Regions from separate parts of the Labrys neptuniae genome, predicted to be linked through region 2. Evidence: riboswitches for the same ligand, from Rfam matches in the RefSeq annotation. Region 2 holds a riboswitch; the other holds the start of a gene.
The links. A riboswitch is a leader RNA that binds a small molecule or an ion and turns the genes downstream of it on or off. The one in region 2 is predicted to bind S-adenosylmethionine.

Region 1: it holds a riboswitch for S-adenosylmethionine, as region 2 does, so the genes downstream of both, ABXS05_RS03800 (O-succinylhomoserine sulfhydrylase) here and metA (homoserine O-acetyltransferase MetA) in region 2, are expected to answer to the same signal.

What each region holds. Positions count from the first base shown of each region.
Region 1 is NZ_JBFNQD010000001.1:777,448-785,621, reverse strand. It holds gene ABXS05_RS03825 (LysR family transcriptional regulator) at 1-287, opposite strand, end outside; gene uraD (2-oxo-4-hydroxy-4-carboxy-5-ureidoimidazoline decarboxylase) at 478-1,017, shown strand; gene ABXS05_RS03815 (MFS transporter) at 1,158-2,495, shown strand; gene ABXS05_RS03810 (hypothetical protein) at 2,592-2,960, opposite strand; gene ABXS05_RS03805 (2'-deoxycytidine 5'-triphosphate deaminase) at 2,989-4,107, opposite strand; SAM riboswitch at 4,199-4,278, shown strand; gene ABXS05_RS03800 (O-succinylhomoserine sulfhydrylase) at 4,315-5,523, shown strand; gene xdhC (xanthine dehydrogenase accessory protein XdhC) at 5,582-6,670, shown strand; gene ABXS05_RS03790 (ABC transporter ATP-binding protein) at 6,778-8,174, shown strand, end outside.
Region 2 is NZ_JBFNQD010000027.1:14,850-23,023, reverse strand. It holds gene cckA (cell cycle histidine kinase CckA) at 1-970, shown strand, start outside; gene ABXS05_RS33125 (alpha/beta hydrolase) at 1,119-2,036, shown strand; gene ABXS05_RS33120 (TetR/AcrR family transcriptional regulator) at 2,105-2,728, opposite strand; gene ABXS05_RS33115 (PspA/IM30 family protein) at 2,834-3,523, shown strand; gene ABXS05_RS33110 (YiaA/YiaB family inner membrane protein) at 3,578-3,859, shown strand; gene metA (homoserine O-acetyltransferase MetA) at 4,189-5,112, opposite strand; SAM riboswitch at 5,168-5,245, opposite strand; gene metH (methionine synthase) at 5,367-8,174, opposite strand, start outside.

The sequences.
Region 1 (8,174 bases), on a different contig from region 2:
CTCGCCGATATGTCGAAAGGCGCGGTATCCTCCGCCAGGGCTTCGGCGTCCATCAGCAGCGCCTGGATACGGGGCAGGATCGTCAGAGCACGGTCGGTCGGCACCATTCCGCCGCGTCCGCGCATGAGCAACTGGTCGCCGAAATGCTCGCGCAGCCGGCCCAGGACGAGGCTGACCGCGGGTTGCGACATCTCCAGGCGCACGGCGGTACGCGATACACTGCGTTCGCTCATCAGGATGCAGAAGACGCGAAGCAGGCTGAGATCAACCAACGCATCTTTTTTCATTCATCGTTCCCCGTTCAGGGTTGGCATCCCGGGTTCGCCTCGTCGATGTCGGCCTACTATTATTCGATTTTTCTAATATTGATCATTCATCTCATCAAATTGACCTAATATCTGTCAAGGCGCATGCTTTTTCTCATGGGAATTCGGAAATCCCGCCAAAGAACAACGATGAATCCCGTGGAGCGGCGCCTTGATCGATCTGATGAGCCTGAATGCGGCGAGCCGCGAGGCGTTCACCACCCGGCTGGGACCGGTTTTCGAGAATTCCCGTTGGGTGGCTGAAGCCGTGTGGTCGCGCAGGCCGTTCGACACCATCGAGAACCTGCATGCTGCGATGATGGCGGTTGTGCTCGGCCAGGACGAGGCCAGCATCGCAGCCTTCCTCAACGCGCATCCCGATCTCGCCGGTCGCGAGGCCAAGCAGGGCACGATGACGGCGGAATCGGTGGAGGAGCAGGGAACGGCAGGGCTCGATCGGCTCAGTGCTTCGGAAGTCACCGAGATGGACGAGTTGAATCGCAAATATCGCGCTCGCCATGGCTTCCCGTTCATCGTCTGCGTGCGGCACTACACCAAAGTCGGGATTTTTGCCGAGTTCCGCCATCGCATCGCGCGCCGCAGCGACGACGAGCGGCGCGAGGCGCTGCGGCAGATCGGCTTCATCAGCCGCTATCGGCTGGATGCCTTGTTCCATCGCGAAGCCATGCAGGCCGTAGCGCCCGCCGCCTGACGACGAAAGGTGCCGTCCTTGGACGGGCCCGACGGGCGTGCTGCTGCCGGCTTCGAGGTGGTGCGTTGAATATTGGTGGCGGCGGATCGAAGATCGCCGTCGCAAAGCCGGTCAATCAATAAGATATCTGGGAGAAAACCATGACCGCGAATGCGATGATCGAGCCGGGAGGCGCGATCACGGAAGCTACCTCTCCGCAGGTGGAGGCGCTCTACAAGAAGGTGATCTGGCGCCTGCTTCCCTTCCTGATGTTCCTGTGGGTGCTGGCGTGGATCGACCGCGTCAATGTCGGCTTTGCCAAGCTGACCATGCTCCAGGACCTGCAGTTCAGCGAGACGGTCTATGGCCTCGGCGCTGGTGTGTTCTTCCTCGGCTATTTCTTCTTCGAAGTGCCGAGCAACATGCTGCTCGAGCGGATCGGCGCCAAGCGGACGCTGGCTCGCATCACCATCGGCTGGGGCATCATCTGCGTCTTGATGATGTTCGTCACCAAGCCCTGGCAGTTCTATAGCCTGCGCTTCCTGCTCGGCGTGTTCGAGGCCGGCTTCTACCCCGGCGTCATCCTCTATCTCACTTATTGGTTCCCGTCGCTGCGCCGCGCCAAGGTCTTCGGCCTGTTCATGTCGGCCTCCGCCCTGGCCGGTGTCCTGGGCGGTCCGGTGGCTGGCACCATCATGACCCAGCTCGGCGGCGTGAACGGCTGGGCAGGCTGGCAGTGGGTGTTCCTGCTGGAAGGCATTCCGTCCATCCTGGCCGGCCTGGCGACCCTCTATTATCTGACCGACAAGCCCGAGCATGCCCATTGGCTGAGCGCCGACGAGCGCCAGCTGCTGATCGGCGATCTCGAGCGTGACCGCCAGGCGCTCGGCCATCGCGAGCACGGCGTGTTGCAGTCGCTGAAGAACCCGATCGTGTGGAAGTTCATTGCCATCTTCTTCTGCATCATCATGGCCAATTCCGCGCTGACCTTCTTCGGCCCCACCATCGTGCGGGAAGTCGGCTTTACAAATCCGGCCACGGTGGGCTGGATCATGGCGGCGATCTATGCCTGCGGCGCCGCCGGCATGATCTCCAACGGCATCCATTCCGACCGTGCCAATGAAGTGCGCTACCATTGCGGCCTGGCGGCTCTGGCCGGCGCGGTCGGGCTCACCGTCCTCGGCTTCGTGGTGCCCGGCAGCGCGCCGATCGCCTTGCTGGCCCTGGGGTTGGCCGTGGTCGGCACCATGTCGGCGATCCCGGTGTTCTGGCAGATGCCCAACCACTTCCTGGCTGGTTCGGCTGCCGCCGTCGGTATCGCCCTGATCAATTCGGTGGCCAATCTCGCCGGCTTCGGCGCTCCCTATCTGATGGGCTATCTCAAGGATGCCGGTGCCATATCGAACGGCCTGTGGATCGTCGCAGTGGTCGAGGCGGCCACCTTCCTGCTGATCGTGAAATTCGTTGCGCCCTTCGAACGGCGCTCGAAGCCGGCCTGAGTCCTCCCAGAGCCGGAAACTCGTGAAGGGCGGCCCGGCGAGCCGCCCTTTTTTTCTTGGCTGTTTGCCGGATGCCTCAGGTGCCTGTGCCGACCTTCACTTACGCTTGACCTGCGGTCTCACGGCAAGGAATTCGACCTTCGCCGCGCCGCTCTTGAACTTTCGCGCGGCGCCCTCGCAGATGCCGGGTCCATAAGTCTGCGGGGTCGAGGAGAACTGCTCGTTGCCCGTGACATTGGCCAGTGGGCGGTTGCGCAGGGCAACCATCGCCCGCTCGAACTTGGCCCTTTTATCAGGCCGGATCTGAAATTGAGCGGGACAATCCCGAACGATCCGAAAGGAGAAGGCAGCAGCGCCGATTTCCTCGCAACTGAAGCCTCCGAAGCACTCCATCGCTCGCGCCTGCGCAAGCGGGAACAGCAAGACACAAAGTGCGGCAGTGGTCGCGACGACAGAGTTCTTCATGGCACCACCCTTGCGCCGGCATCGCGACTTACCGGAAATGCTTCGACAGTTTCAGCGCCTGGCCCTGATAGTTGGAGTTGAGGCCGGACCCGTAGAGGATCTGCGGGCGTTCGAGCATGCGTTCATAGATCAGGCGCCCGACGATCTGGCCGTCCTCGACGATGAAGGGAACTTCGCGCGACCGCACTTCGAGTACGGCCCGCGCTGCCTCCATGCCGTCGGGCGAGTAGCCAAAGCCTGGATCGAAGAAGCCGGCGTAATGCACCCGGAATTCGCCCACCAGCGGGTCGAACGGCACCATTTCGGCGGCGAATTCCGGCGGCACATGCACGGCTTCCTTGGAGGCCAGGATGTAGAACTCATCCGGGTCCAGGATCATGTCGTTCTTGCCGCGATGCGGGATCGGCTCCCAGAAATCGAGAAGATCGCAGGCCGCGCGCTTGTCGACGTCGATCACGGCGGTATGGCGCTTGGCGCGATAGCCGATGATGCCGTCGCCGAAGCCGGTGAGGTCGACGGAGACGGCGACGCCGCCGGCAATGTCCGGATCGGGCGAGGAGACCAGGCCCATGCGGCGCTGCAATTCGCGCAAGGCGGCATCGTCGATGCGGGCTTCGCCGCGGCGGAAACGGATCTGGCTGAGGCGCGATCCCGTCCTGACCAGCACCGGGAAGGTGCGGGGGCCGATCTCGGCATAGAGCGGGCCGTCATAGCCGGCTTCGACCTGGTCGAAGGCGCGGGCATGGTCGGTGATCACGCGGGTGAAGACGTCGAGGCGGCCGGTCGAGCTCTTGGGATTGGTGGAGGCGAGAACGCCATCCGGCATCTTCAGGCTTTCGAGCAGGGGCACGATGTAGACGCAGCCCGTCTCCAGCACGGCCCCGTTGGTCAGGTCGATCTCGTGCAGAGCGAGGTCGGCGATGCGCTCGGCGACCGTGCTGCGCGGACCGGGCAGGAAGCTTGCCCGCATGCGATAAGCCTTGGCGCCCAGGCGCAGGTCGAGGCTGGCCGGCTGGATCTGGTCCGTGGCCAAGGGCTGCTCGATGCGGACGGCGCCCGCCTCGACCAGGCCGGCAATCGCCTGTGAGGGCAGGATGCCATGGCTATGCAGAAGGCCTGGGGAGTGCAGGAGGTTCGAGGACGGCATGGCTCTCGCTTTTTGCTGCCAGTTTTGGCGTATCTTGGTCTTGCTAGACGAAACCATGCATTGACGCCATCGGGGAGTAGGGCTACTCAACAGTCTTCGTCGTGGTGGATTTGGGCCGGCCGGCTTGCAGCCACGTAAAACAACTCGCTAAAGGGCCGTGGGAAAGAGCGCTGGCGCTCGACTTGCGGCTGTTCAGGATTGCCGCAGATGACCAAACCGTTGACTTCAGCACCTTCCACCCGGGAATTGCAGCCGGCCACCCGGCTCGTGCATGCCGGCACGCTGCGCTCGCAATATGCCGAGACCTCGGAGGCGTTGTTCCTCACCCAGGGATTCGTCTACGAAAGCGCCGAGCAGGCGGAGGCCCGTTTCAAGGGCGAGGATGCCGGCTTCATCTATAGCCGCTTCTCCAATCCCACCGTGGCGATGTTCGAGCAGCGCATGGCGGAACTGGAGGGAGCCGAAGCTGCCCGCGCCACCGCCTCCGGCATGGCGGCCGTCACCGCGACCCTGATCGGCCAGCTCAAGGCCGGCGACCATGTCGTCGCCGCCAAGGCCCTGTTCGGCTCCTGCCGCTATGTCATCGAGGAATTGTTGCCGCGCTTCGGCGTGACCTCGACCCTGGTCGATGGCACCGAGCTGGCCGAGTGGCAGGCGGCGGTTCGGCCGGAAACCAAGGTGTTCTTCCTGGAAAGCCCGACCAATCCGACACTCGAGATCCTCGACATCGAGGCCATCGCCAGGATCGCCAAGAGCGCCGGTGCCACGCTGGTGGTGGACAATGTCTTCGCCACGCCGCTGCTGCAGAGCCCGCTCAAGCTCGGCGCCGATTGCGTGGTCTATTCGGCCACCAAGCACATCGACGGGCAGGGCCGGTGCCTTGCCGGTGTGATCCTGGCGTCGGAAAAGTTCATCAACGACCACATCCATACCTACCTGCGCCAGACCGGCCCCTCGATCTCTCCCTTCAATGCCTGGGTGATGCTCAAGGGCCTGGAGACACTGGAACTGCGCGTCGAACGCCAGATCGCCAATGCGGTCAAGGTTGCCGATGCCCTCGCTGGCCACGCGGCCGTCGAGCGCGTGATCTATCCCTTCCGCGACGACCATCCCCAGGCCGAACTCGCCCGCCGCCAGATGAAGGCCGGCGGCACGCTGGTGACCTTCGAGGTTAAGGGCGGCAAGGCGGCGGCGTTCAAGGTTGCCAACGCCTTGAAGATCACCCGCATTTCCAACAATCTCGGCGACACCAAGAGCCTGATCACCCATCCCTCGACCACCACCCATCAGCGCTTCGAGGAAGATGCGCGCCTGGGCATGGGCATCCGCCAGGGCATGCTGCGTTTCTCCGCCGGCATCGAGAGCGCCGACGACCTGATCGCCGACTTTGCGCAGGCCCTCGACAAGGCCTTGTAATCGGGGGCTTTAGACCGGCCTGGAAGTACCGTATCTCCCGGAGGAGTCTGGGTTGGTCTTGAAGACCAGCCCCCAAATGGGCTTTGGCGCGATCATCCCGAAGCGTTATCATGCCTGTGCCAAAACCGGCATGCATGCGGGCAGAGCGATGGGGATCTTCGCGACGCTGAAGGCTATGGTCGAGCGGGACGGGCGCGCCGTGCTCGTCACCATCATGGATGTGCGCGGGTCAAGCCCACGCGAAGCAGGCACGCGCATGGCCGTGCGGGCAGACGGCGCCTTTTCTGGCACGATCGGCGGTGGCACGCTGGAATGGCAGGTGCTCGCCGAAGCGCAGGCGCTGCTTTCGGCTCGGGAGGGACGCCGCATACGCTCCCTGGACAAGGCCCTGGGACCGGACCTCGGCCAATGCTGCGGCGGCCGGGTCAGCCTGATGCTGGAGCGTCTGGAGCGGGACGATCTCGCCTGGCTGAACGAGCTTGCGACGCTGGCGGGCGGAACCTCCATCAGCATCGGCACGCCGCATGAGCGAGGCGGCTTCATCCGTCGCCGGGCCAGCGATGCCGAGGCACAGGGGCTATCCGCCGAAACGGCCAGCCGCTTCCTGCCGGACGGGCGCCTGCTCGAAAGGCTGGATCCCACAAATCCGTCTGTCTATCTGTTCGGCGCCGGTCATGTCGGCCGGGCTCTGATCCTGGCGCTGGCGCCTCTGCCGATCGACGTGGTCTGGTGCGATGCCCGGCCCGACGCCTTCCCGAGCCATGTGCCGCAGCATGTCGTGCTCCGCCGCGATGCCGAGCCCGAGCATATCCTGGCCGGGGCACCTGACCATGCGCGTATCGTGGTGATGACGCATAGCCACGCGCTCGATCTTGCCATCGTTTCGTCGGCTCTGGCGGCGGATCGTTTTGCCTATGTTGGCGTGATCGGCTCACAGACCAAGCGGGCTCGCTTCGTCTCGCAATTGCGGCAGGCGGGCCTGGCGGAACGGCTGATCGAAGGCATGATCTGCCCGCTCGGAATACCCGGCATCGAAGGCAAGGAGCCGGCGGTGATAGCGGCTTCCGTCGTGGCCCAGATCTTGCAATTACCCCGTCAGGCCGGCAGCCGGATGTCGGTCCTGAAAGGCCATCGGCGTCTCGGCTAGTCCCGGTACGCCGCTGAGTTGGGGAAAAGCTGCGTTACCATGCCTGAACTCTTCGCATCTGCCTTATTTGCGCCTATGAATTGGGCACGTCCATGAATGTGGCAGCAATGGCAGACGCTCACACGCCCCTGATCGAAGCGAGGGGTATCGTCAAGATCTTCGGCGCGCTGAGAGCGAATGACGGCATCGATCTGAAGATCATGCCGCATGAGATCCATGCTTTGCTGGGCGAGAACGGCGCCGGCAAGTCGACCTTCGTCAAGATTCTCTATGGCCTGCTCCAGCCCAACGAGGGGCAGCTCTTCTGGCAGGGACAGCCGATCCAGTTGCCGCGCCCGGCGGCGGCTCGCGCCGTGGGCATCGGCATGGTGTTTCAGCATTTCTCGCTGTTCGACAATCTCAGTGTCGCCGAGAATGTCGCCCTGGCCCAGCCCCCGGGCACGAAATTGCGGGATGTCGAGGAAGGCATCGCGGCGGTATCGGCGGCCTATGGCCTGCCGCTCGAACCGCGCCGGCCGGTGCATACGCTTTCGGTGGGGGAGCGGCAGCGCATCGAGATCGTGCGCTGCCTGATGCAGAACCCCAAGCTGCTCATTCTCGACGAGCCGACCTCGGTGCTGACGCCGCAGGAGGCCGACCAGCTCTTTCTCACCCTCGAACGCATCACCGGCGAGGGCAGGGCGGTGCTCTACATTTCCCACCGGCTGGAGGAGGTGAAGCGCCTGTGCCAGACGGCGACCGTGCTGCGCCACGGCAAATTGGTGGCGACCTGCGACCCCCGCAAGGAAACCGCCGCGAGCCTGGCACGCATGATGGTGGGCGCCGACGTCGCCATGGTCGAGCATGGCCGCCTGGCCAACCGTGACGGCCCCGTGCGCCTGGCGCTGAAGGGGCTGAATCTTCAGGCCGAGGACCTGCATGGCACGACGCTGAAGGAGATTACGCTGAATGCCCGGGGCGGCGAGATTCTCGCCATTGCCGGTGTGGCAGGCAATGGCCAGAGCGAACTCTTCGCGGCCATCTCCGGCGAGAGGACGGTGGCCCCCGAGGCGGTGGCTGTCGACGGCAAGCCCGTCGGTGCGCTCGGCGTCACCGAGCGCCGGCGCTTGCGCGCCGCCTTCGTGCCGGAAGAACGGCTCGGCCATGCGGCGGCGCCGCGCATGACCCTCTCCCAGAATGCGCTGCTGACCGGCCATGCCGCCAGTGGGCTGGTGTCCTACGGCATGGTCGACATGCGCAAGGCCTCGGCCGAGGCAACCAGGATCTCCGGCACGTTCGACGTGCGCAAGGGCAAGCCCGACCCCGAGGCCGGCTCGCTCTCCGGCGGCAATCTGCAGAAATTCGTGGTCGGCCGCGAGATGCTACGCGAACCCGGCGTGCTGGTGGTGAACCAGCCGACCTGGGGCGTGGATGCCGGTGCGGCCGCGTTGATCCGACAGGCCCTGATCGATCTGTCGCGGCGCGGTGCGGCGGTGGTGGTGATCAGCCAGGACCTCGACGAGAT
Region 2 (8,174 bases):
GCGCCGTCAGACCCTACGCCCGCAGGTGCTGAACCTCAACGACGCCATGTCGGACCTGTCGATGCTGCTGCGGCGCCTGCTCGGCGAGAAGGTCGCGCTGGAGGTCGTGCATGGCCGCGATCTGTGGCCGGTGAAGGTGGACGTCAACCAGTTCGAACAGGTGGTGATGAACCTCACCGTCAATGCGCGCGATGCCATGGCCGATGGCGGCAAGGTGATCATCCGCACGCGGAATGTGCCGATCTCGGAAGCGAGCGCCCTCGACCGCAGCGAACTGCCACCGGCCGACTATGTCACCGTCGAGGTCGAGGACAATGGCAGCGGCATTCCACCCGCTGTGCTCGACAAGATCTTCGAGCCCTTCTTCACCACCAAGGATGTCGGCAAGGGCACCGGCCTCGGGCTTTCGACCGTATACGGCATCGTCAAGCAGACAGGCGGCTCCATTCTCGTCCATTCGGTGGAGGGCAAGGGCACGATCTTCCAGATCTTCTTGCCGCGGCTGGTCGAGCCGGCGAAGGCCGCAATCGTCGAGGCCGAGAGTGCTCCGGACCAGGCGGGTTCGGCGCCGGCCAAGGCCAAGGAGATGACCGATCTCACCGGGCGCGGCCGCATCCTGCTGGTCGAGGACGAGGAAGCTCTGCGCGCGCTCTCCGCCCGCACCTTGGCGGCGCGCGGCTTCGAGGTGATCGAGGCCGGCTCCGGCATCGAGGCCCTGCAGATCATCGACGAGGGCGAGAGCGAGATCGATCTCGTCGTCTCCGACGTGGTGATGCCGGAAATGGACGGGCCGACCCTGCTCAAGGAGATGCGCAAGCGCCAGTCGAAGACGCGGATCATCTTCGTCTCCGGTTATGCCGAGGAAGCCTTCGCCAAGAACATGCCGGAGGGCGAGGAGTTCGCCTTCCTGCCCAAGCCCTTCTCGATGAAGCAATTGGTCGAGGCCGTGAAGTCCAACATGAAGCCGTAGAGCCGCGGTCGCAGTGACGGCTCCATGGCTGGCGGTGCATGCGGTGTCGGCAGTGCCCCGCTTCCTGGCTTGCACTGTCGGGCTCGCCGTGCCAGCGTGAAGCATTGGTCCAGCTGTCGTTTTCGGTGTTATTTCATTGTTTTTTCAGATGAAAATTTGGACCGTCGCCGGCGTGGCGCTGCTCGGCGCGATGACGGTGCCGGTGGAGGCCAGGGACAAGGCTCCGGTGAACTGCGACCTGGGGGGCACCCGGATCCGCTCCTTGCCCGATCCGGCGACAGGGCGATCCTACGACATCGAAGTCACCCTGCCCGAGGATTATGAGGCCAAGCCCGCCAGGCGCTATCCGGTGCTCTATTATGCCGATGGCGGGCATCTTTCCGACGGCTCCACTTGCCTGACGAAGGAGCCGCGGCGACAGGAAGCGCTTAGACTGGTGAGAGCGCTCCATCGCGAAGGCAAGCTGAGCGAGGAGCCGATTCTGGTCGGTCTTTCCTACGCCAAGGGCGAAGGCTTTGCCGCCAGTCGGGCGCGCGACTACACGCCGGTGGCCGACAAACCCGGCTATGGCGGGGCCGAGGCCTATCAACTTTATCTCAAGCAGACCGTCATTGCCTTCATCGAGAAGACCTATCGCGCCGATGTGCAGCGCCGCCTCTATTGGGGACATTCCTATGGCGGGCTCCTCGGCGCCCGCGTCCTGCTGACCGAGCCCGGCCTCTTCCAGTCCTACATTCTCGGCAGCCCTTCCTTCTGGTTTGCCGATCATGCCATCCTGGCGATGGCAGCCAAATATGCCAAGGCGAACCGTGATCTGAAGGCCAACGTCCTGATCTATGTCGGTGGTGACGAAATTCGCCGCTACGACCCGGGCCGGCGCGGCGACACCCAGGACATGGTCGGCGACGTCAGGAGGTTCGAAAAACAGCTCAAATCGCGCGGTTTTCCAGGCCTTACCATTCGCTCGCTGGTGGTGCCCGGCCGGAACCACCGTACCACCATTCCGCCGGGCTTTTCCTGGGCCGTTACTTCGGCTCTCGGCGACAGGGCGGTGCAGTCTCGTTAGGGATTGCCGGCAGCGCGTATACGAACGATTTTGTTGAGTGGATGGCAGCCATTCTTATCGATCGCGTCTCAACCGCCTTCGAGACCCCGGCCCATGGCGCTGACCACCAGCGCGATCTGCTCGCGCAGATAGGGCAGGGGCAACTGCACCAGCTTGCCCTCCAGACCGAGCAGTACCATGCCATGGGCGGCCGAGAAGAGGGAGCGGGCGAGCAGGGCCCGTTCGTCTCTAGCGAGGCCGGGCTGGAGCACGGCGAGCGGAGCTTCCAGATGCTGGAACAGCGCATCCTGCTGGCGCAAATGGTCTTCCGGCAGATCCTGGCCGTCCGGCAAGCGGAAGTCGAACAGGGCATGCCAGCGCCCGCCATGCTCGGCGGCAAAGTCGAGATAACCGTTGGCGAGCGCGATCAAGGTGCGATTGGCGATGGCGCGAGGGCTGCCTCCTTCGGCGGCGGCAGCTTCTGCTTCTCGGCCGAGCATGGCGCTGAGCAGAGCGAAGCTGCGGGCATTCACCGCCAGGACGAGGGCGGCGAGATCGGGGAAGACCGTATAGATGGCGCCGAGGGCGCAGCCTACCTCTTCGGCGAGGGCCCGAGCCTTCAAGGCCGTATGGCCCTGCGTGACAATGGTTTTCTCCGCCGCTTCGATCAGCTTCTCGCGTAATTCTTCCCGCCTTGCACTTGCCTTGGCCATGCCTGGCAACTCCTCTCTGAACATTGTTCAAAATTTATCTTGAACGCCGTTCACGGTTAGGTTAACGTTCGGATTGTGAACATTGTTCATAACACGGAGAGCGTGATGTTCAAGACCATCGTGACCTTGTTCCGCGGTGCGGCCGCAGAAGCGGAGGACAATCTCGTCGACCGCAATGCCGTGCGGATACTGGACCAGCAGATTCGGGATGCTCGGGCCGGCCTCGAACAGGGAAGGGGTGCCTTGGCGGTGGCCATCGCCCAGGACAAGGCCGAGGCGCGGCGGCTCGGCGAGGTGCGCCGGCGCATCGCCGATCTCAACGATCGCACGATCGAGGCCCTGCGCGGCGGCCGTGACGACCTGGCGGGCGAGGCCGCTGGTGAGATCGCCAATCTTGAGAACGATGCCGCGACGATTGCCGCCGCCCAGGCGACATTCGCCGAAGAGGCGGGACGGCTGCGCACGAAGCTGGCGGCAGCCGAGCGCCGCTTTCTCGAAATCGAACGAGGCAGGCGCATCACTGCAGCCGCTGAGACGGTGAATAAGCTCAAGTCCGGCTTCGCCGCCGCCGCGCCCGGTACGGCTCTCGCCGATGCCGAAAAGACGCTGGCCCGCCTCAGGCACCGGCAGGCCCATCAGGACGATGTGGAGGTTGAACTCGAGGCCCTCGACGCCGAGGCGCGCTCGGCGGCAACGGCCGAGAAGCTCGAAGCGGCAGGGTTCGGTCCCACGACGCGGACGACGGCCGAGGACGTGCTGGCGCGGCTGCAAGCGCGAGCGGCGCAGGCGGCCTGAGCCAGCATCCTTTCAACTCCTGCCTTTCAATTCTTGGAAAATCGAGACAATGCCATGGAACAGTCGAACCTGATCAAGCACTCCAATGCCTGGATGACCTTCACCTATGCCGCCTTCGCGGGCGCTGCCGGCATGGTCGGCCTCGGCATCCTGTTCATCCCGGTCGACATCTGGATCAAGGCCTACTTGGCCATGGGCACGGTGATGCTGATCCAGACCTGCGTGACGCTGACCAAGACCCTGCGCGACCAGCAGGAGGCCGGCCGGCTGCACAACCGCATCGAGGACGCCAAGACCGAGCAGTTGCTGATGCGTATCGATCGCGCCAAGGATTGAGAGGTTCCCGGGGGCGCGGGCGTCTCGGGCGCTCTTTGAATGCGATGCGAGAAGGAGGAGGGAACGAGCAAAATGCTCATAGAGGCGAACCTAAGGCGAGAGCTGCGACGCCAAACGCTCCTTCGCCCCGTAAGAACGGGGAGAAGGTAAGGACGAGGGGCGGCGCAAACCTTGAAAAACCGGGCATTGCGGAGCCCCTCACCTCTATCCTCTCCCCGTAAGAACGGGGCGAGGGGGCTCGGACGTGGAGCATAATCTCCAGCTCGGTCATCTCGCCCGACCCTCAAGTTGGCGTCTATGGGCAGGGCGCCCTCTGTGCCCGGAAGGCCTCAGCGTCCCTTGCCGACCTCGCTCAGATCGTAGGACGTCGTCTGGTAGATCTCGTTGATCCAGTTGCCGAACAGGAGATGGGCGTGGCTGCGCCAGAAATTGCGCGGCGGGAAGGACGGGTCGTCATAGGGGAAGTAGTTCTTCGGCAGCTTGATCGGCACGCCTGCGTCGACATCGCGAAAATATTCATCGGCCAGCGAGGTCGATTCATATTCGACATGGTTGAACAGATAGAGCCGGTTGCCTTGTTGCTCGTGAATGAGACAAACGCCGGTTTCGTCCGAATCCATCAGGATCTCCAGCTCGGCGTTCTTGCGCACGTCCTCGCCGCGCACCTCCGTCCAGCGCGAGACGGGGATGTGGAAGTCGTCCGAAAAGCCGTTGAGATAGATCGAGGAAGGCTTGCGGTTGTGGTGCTGGTAGACGCCGAAGGCCTTCTCCGTGAGCTCATATTTGGGAATGCGATGGAAATGCCAGATGGCCGCCATCGCCCCCCAGCACACGTTCAGCGTGGAATGCACGTTGGTCGTGGTCCAGTCGAAGATCTGCTCGAGCTCCTTCCAATAGGTCACCTCCTCGAAGGGGAGGGTCTCCACCGGTGCGCCGGTGATGATGAAGCCGTCGAACTTGCGCTCGCGTACTTCTTCCCAGGTTTCGTAGAAGGCGAGCAGATGCTCTTCCGAGGTGTTCTTGGCGCGATGGCCGCCGACCCGCACCAGCGAAAGTTCGACCTGCAGCGGCGTGGCCCCGACCAGGCGCGCCATCTGCAATTCGGTGCGGATCTTGTTGGGCATCAAATTGAGCAGGCCTATCTGCAGCGGGCGGATGTCCTGCCGGATGGCGGCGGTTTCCGTCATCACCCGCACCCCTTCGCTGACCAGGGTGGAGAAGGCGGGCAAGGTATCCGGAATCTTGATAGGCATGTTGCACTCGATCGACGTTGGGCCAGCCGGAAAGCAATGCGACAGGTCCACGGATGGAATGCATCCAGCGGCCCTTTAGCGAGTTGTTTAACGTGGCTGCAAGCCGGCCGGCCAAATCACCACGGGAGAAGAGTTAATCCTGCGGTGATTGGAAATCAATGGTGTTCCTGGGAGCGCGGGCGTCCTCGCCCGCTCTTGCCGTCCTGAGGGCGAAGCGCTTCCAAGGGCGGGCGAGGACGCCCGCGCTCCCAGGTCTATTCCGCCGCCTCCTTGACGCCGGGCACATAGTTGAGCACCGGCGAAAGCCAGCGCTCGACCTCTTCCACGCTCATGCCCTTGCGGGCCGCATAGTCCTCGACCTGGTCCTGCTCGATCTTCGATACCCCGAAATAATAGGCATCGGGATGAGCGAAATAGAGCCCAGACACCGAGGCGCCCGGCCACATCGCATAGCTCTCGGTCAGCTGCACGCCGATGCGAGCCTCGGCGTCGAGCAGGCGGAACAGCGTGCCCTTCTCGGTATGGTCGGGCTGGGCGGGATAGCCGGGGGCAGGGCGGATACCGCGATAGGGCTCGCCGATCAGTTCGTCGGGGGCCAGGTTCTCGTCGGCCGCATAGCCCCAGAACTCCTTGCGCACGCGCTCATGCATGCGTTCGGCGAAGGCCTCGGCGAAGCGATCGGCCAGGGCCTTGACCAGGATCGAGCCATAGTCGTCATTGGCACGTTCGAAGCGATGGGCGATCGCTTCCTCTTCCATGCCGGCGGTAACCACGAAGCCGCCGAGATAGTCGCCCTGGCCGCTGGTTGCAGGCGCGACGAAATCGGAGAGGGCGACGTTGGCCCGGCCGTCGCGCTTGGTGAGCTGCTGGCGCAAGGTGTGCAGGCTGGCGAGTTTCCGGCCGCGGCCCTCGTCCGTATACAGATGTATATCGTCGCCGACGGCATTGGCCGGCCAGAAGCCGATCACGGCCTTGGGGTGGAACCACTTCTCTTCGATGATGCGGGCGAGCATGGCCTGGGCATCGTCGAAGAGCTGGCGTGCCGCCGCACCCTGCTTCTCGTCTGAGAGGATGGCGGGATAGCGCCCCTTGAGCTCCCAGGTCTGGAAGAAGGGTGTCCAGTCGATATAGCGCGCCAGTTCGGCGAGGTCGTAATTCTCGAACATGCGCGTGCCGAGGAAGTTCGGCCTGGGGGCGACGAAGCCGGTCCAGTCCACCTTGTGGGCGTTGGCCCTGGCCTTGGCGAGCGGCAGGCGCAGCTTGTCGGCCTCGCTGCGGGCATGGGCGGCCGCGACCTTGGCATATTCGGCCTGGACGGTCTCGACATAGCCCGGCTTGATCGTCGGCGAGAGCAGGCTGGAGACCACACCGACGGCGCGGCTCGCATCCGTCACATAGACGGCCTGGCCACGGTCATAGCGCGGATGCACCTTCACGGCGGTGTGGACGCGGCTGGTGGTGGCTCCCCCGATCAGCAAGGGAATGTCGAAGCCCTCGCGCTCCATCTCCGCAGCGACATGCACCATTTCATCGAGCGAGGGCGTGATCAGGCCGGAGAGGCCGATGATGTCGACCTTCTCCTGGCGCGCGACTTCGAGGATCTTGGCAGAAGGGACCATCACGCCGAGATCGATGATCTCGTAATTGTTGCAGGCGAGCACGACGCCGACGATGTTCTTGCCGATGTCGTGCACGTCGCCCTTCACGGTGGCCATCAGCACCTTGCCGGCGCTCTGGCGGACCTGCCCGCCATTGGCTGCCTTCTCCGCTTCCATATAGGGCAGCAGCACGGCCACGGCCTGCTTCATCACGCGGGCCGACTTGACCACCTGGGGCAGGAACATCTTGCCCGAGCCGAACAGGTCGCCCACCACGTTCATGCCGGCCATCAGCGGGCCTTCGATGACGTGGAGCGGGCGCTCTGCCGCCAGCCGGGCTTCCTCGGTGTCCTCGTTGATATAGTCGGTGATGCCGTTGACGAGGGCATGTTCGAGGCGCTTTTCCACCGACCAGCTCCGCCAGGCGAGATCCTGGACCTTGGCCTCCTTCGGGCCTGCGCCACGGAAGCGTTCGGCCAGCGCCAGCAGGCGCTCCGTCGCGTCGTCGCGGCGATTGAGCACCACGTCCTCGCAGGCCTCGCGCAGCTCCGCATCGATGGATTCATAGACGGCAAGCTGGCCGGCATTGACGATGCCCATATCCATGCCGGCCTGGATGGCATGGTAGAGGAACACGGCGTGCATGGCTTCGCGCACGGGTTCGTTGCCGCGGAAGGAGAAGGAGAGATTGGAGACGCCGCCCGAAATATGGGCGTGGGGCAGGGTTTCCCTGATCTGCCGCGTCGCCTCGATGAAGGCGACACCATAGCCGTTATGCTCCTCGATGCCGGTGGCGACGGCGAAGATGTTGGGATCGAAGACGATGTCCTCGGGCGGGAAACCGGCTTCCTGCGTCAGCAGCTTGTAGGCCCTGGTGCAGATCTGGACCTTGCGTTCCAGCGTATCGGCCTGTCCCTGTTCGTCGAAGGCCATCACCACCACGGCCGCGCCATAGGCACGCACCAGGCGGGCGTGATGAAGGAAGGCTTCCTCGCCTTCCTTCATGGAGATCGAATTGACCAGCGGCTTGCCCTGGACGCATTTCAGGCCGGCTTCGATGATCGAGAATTTCGAGGAATCAATCATCACCGGCACGCGGGCGATGTCCGGCTCGGCCGCGATCAAATTGAGGAACTCGACCATGGCCTTTTCGGAATCGATCAGGCCTTCGTCCATGTTGATGTCGATGACCTGGGCGCCATTGGCCACCTGGTCGCGGGCGATGTCGAGGGCAGTGGCGTAGTCGCCGGCGGTGATGAGCTTGCGGAACTTGGCGGAGCCGGTGACGTTGGTGCGCTCGCCGACATTCACGAAGGGGATGGTGGTGTCGAGCGTGAAGGGTTCCAGGCCCGACAGCTTCATCCTGGGCTCAGCTTCGGGAATGGCGCGCGGCTTGTGGCGACCCACGGCCTCGGCAATGGCGCGGATATGCTCCGGCGTCGAGCCGCAGCAGCCGCCGACGAT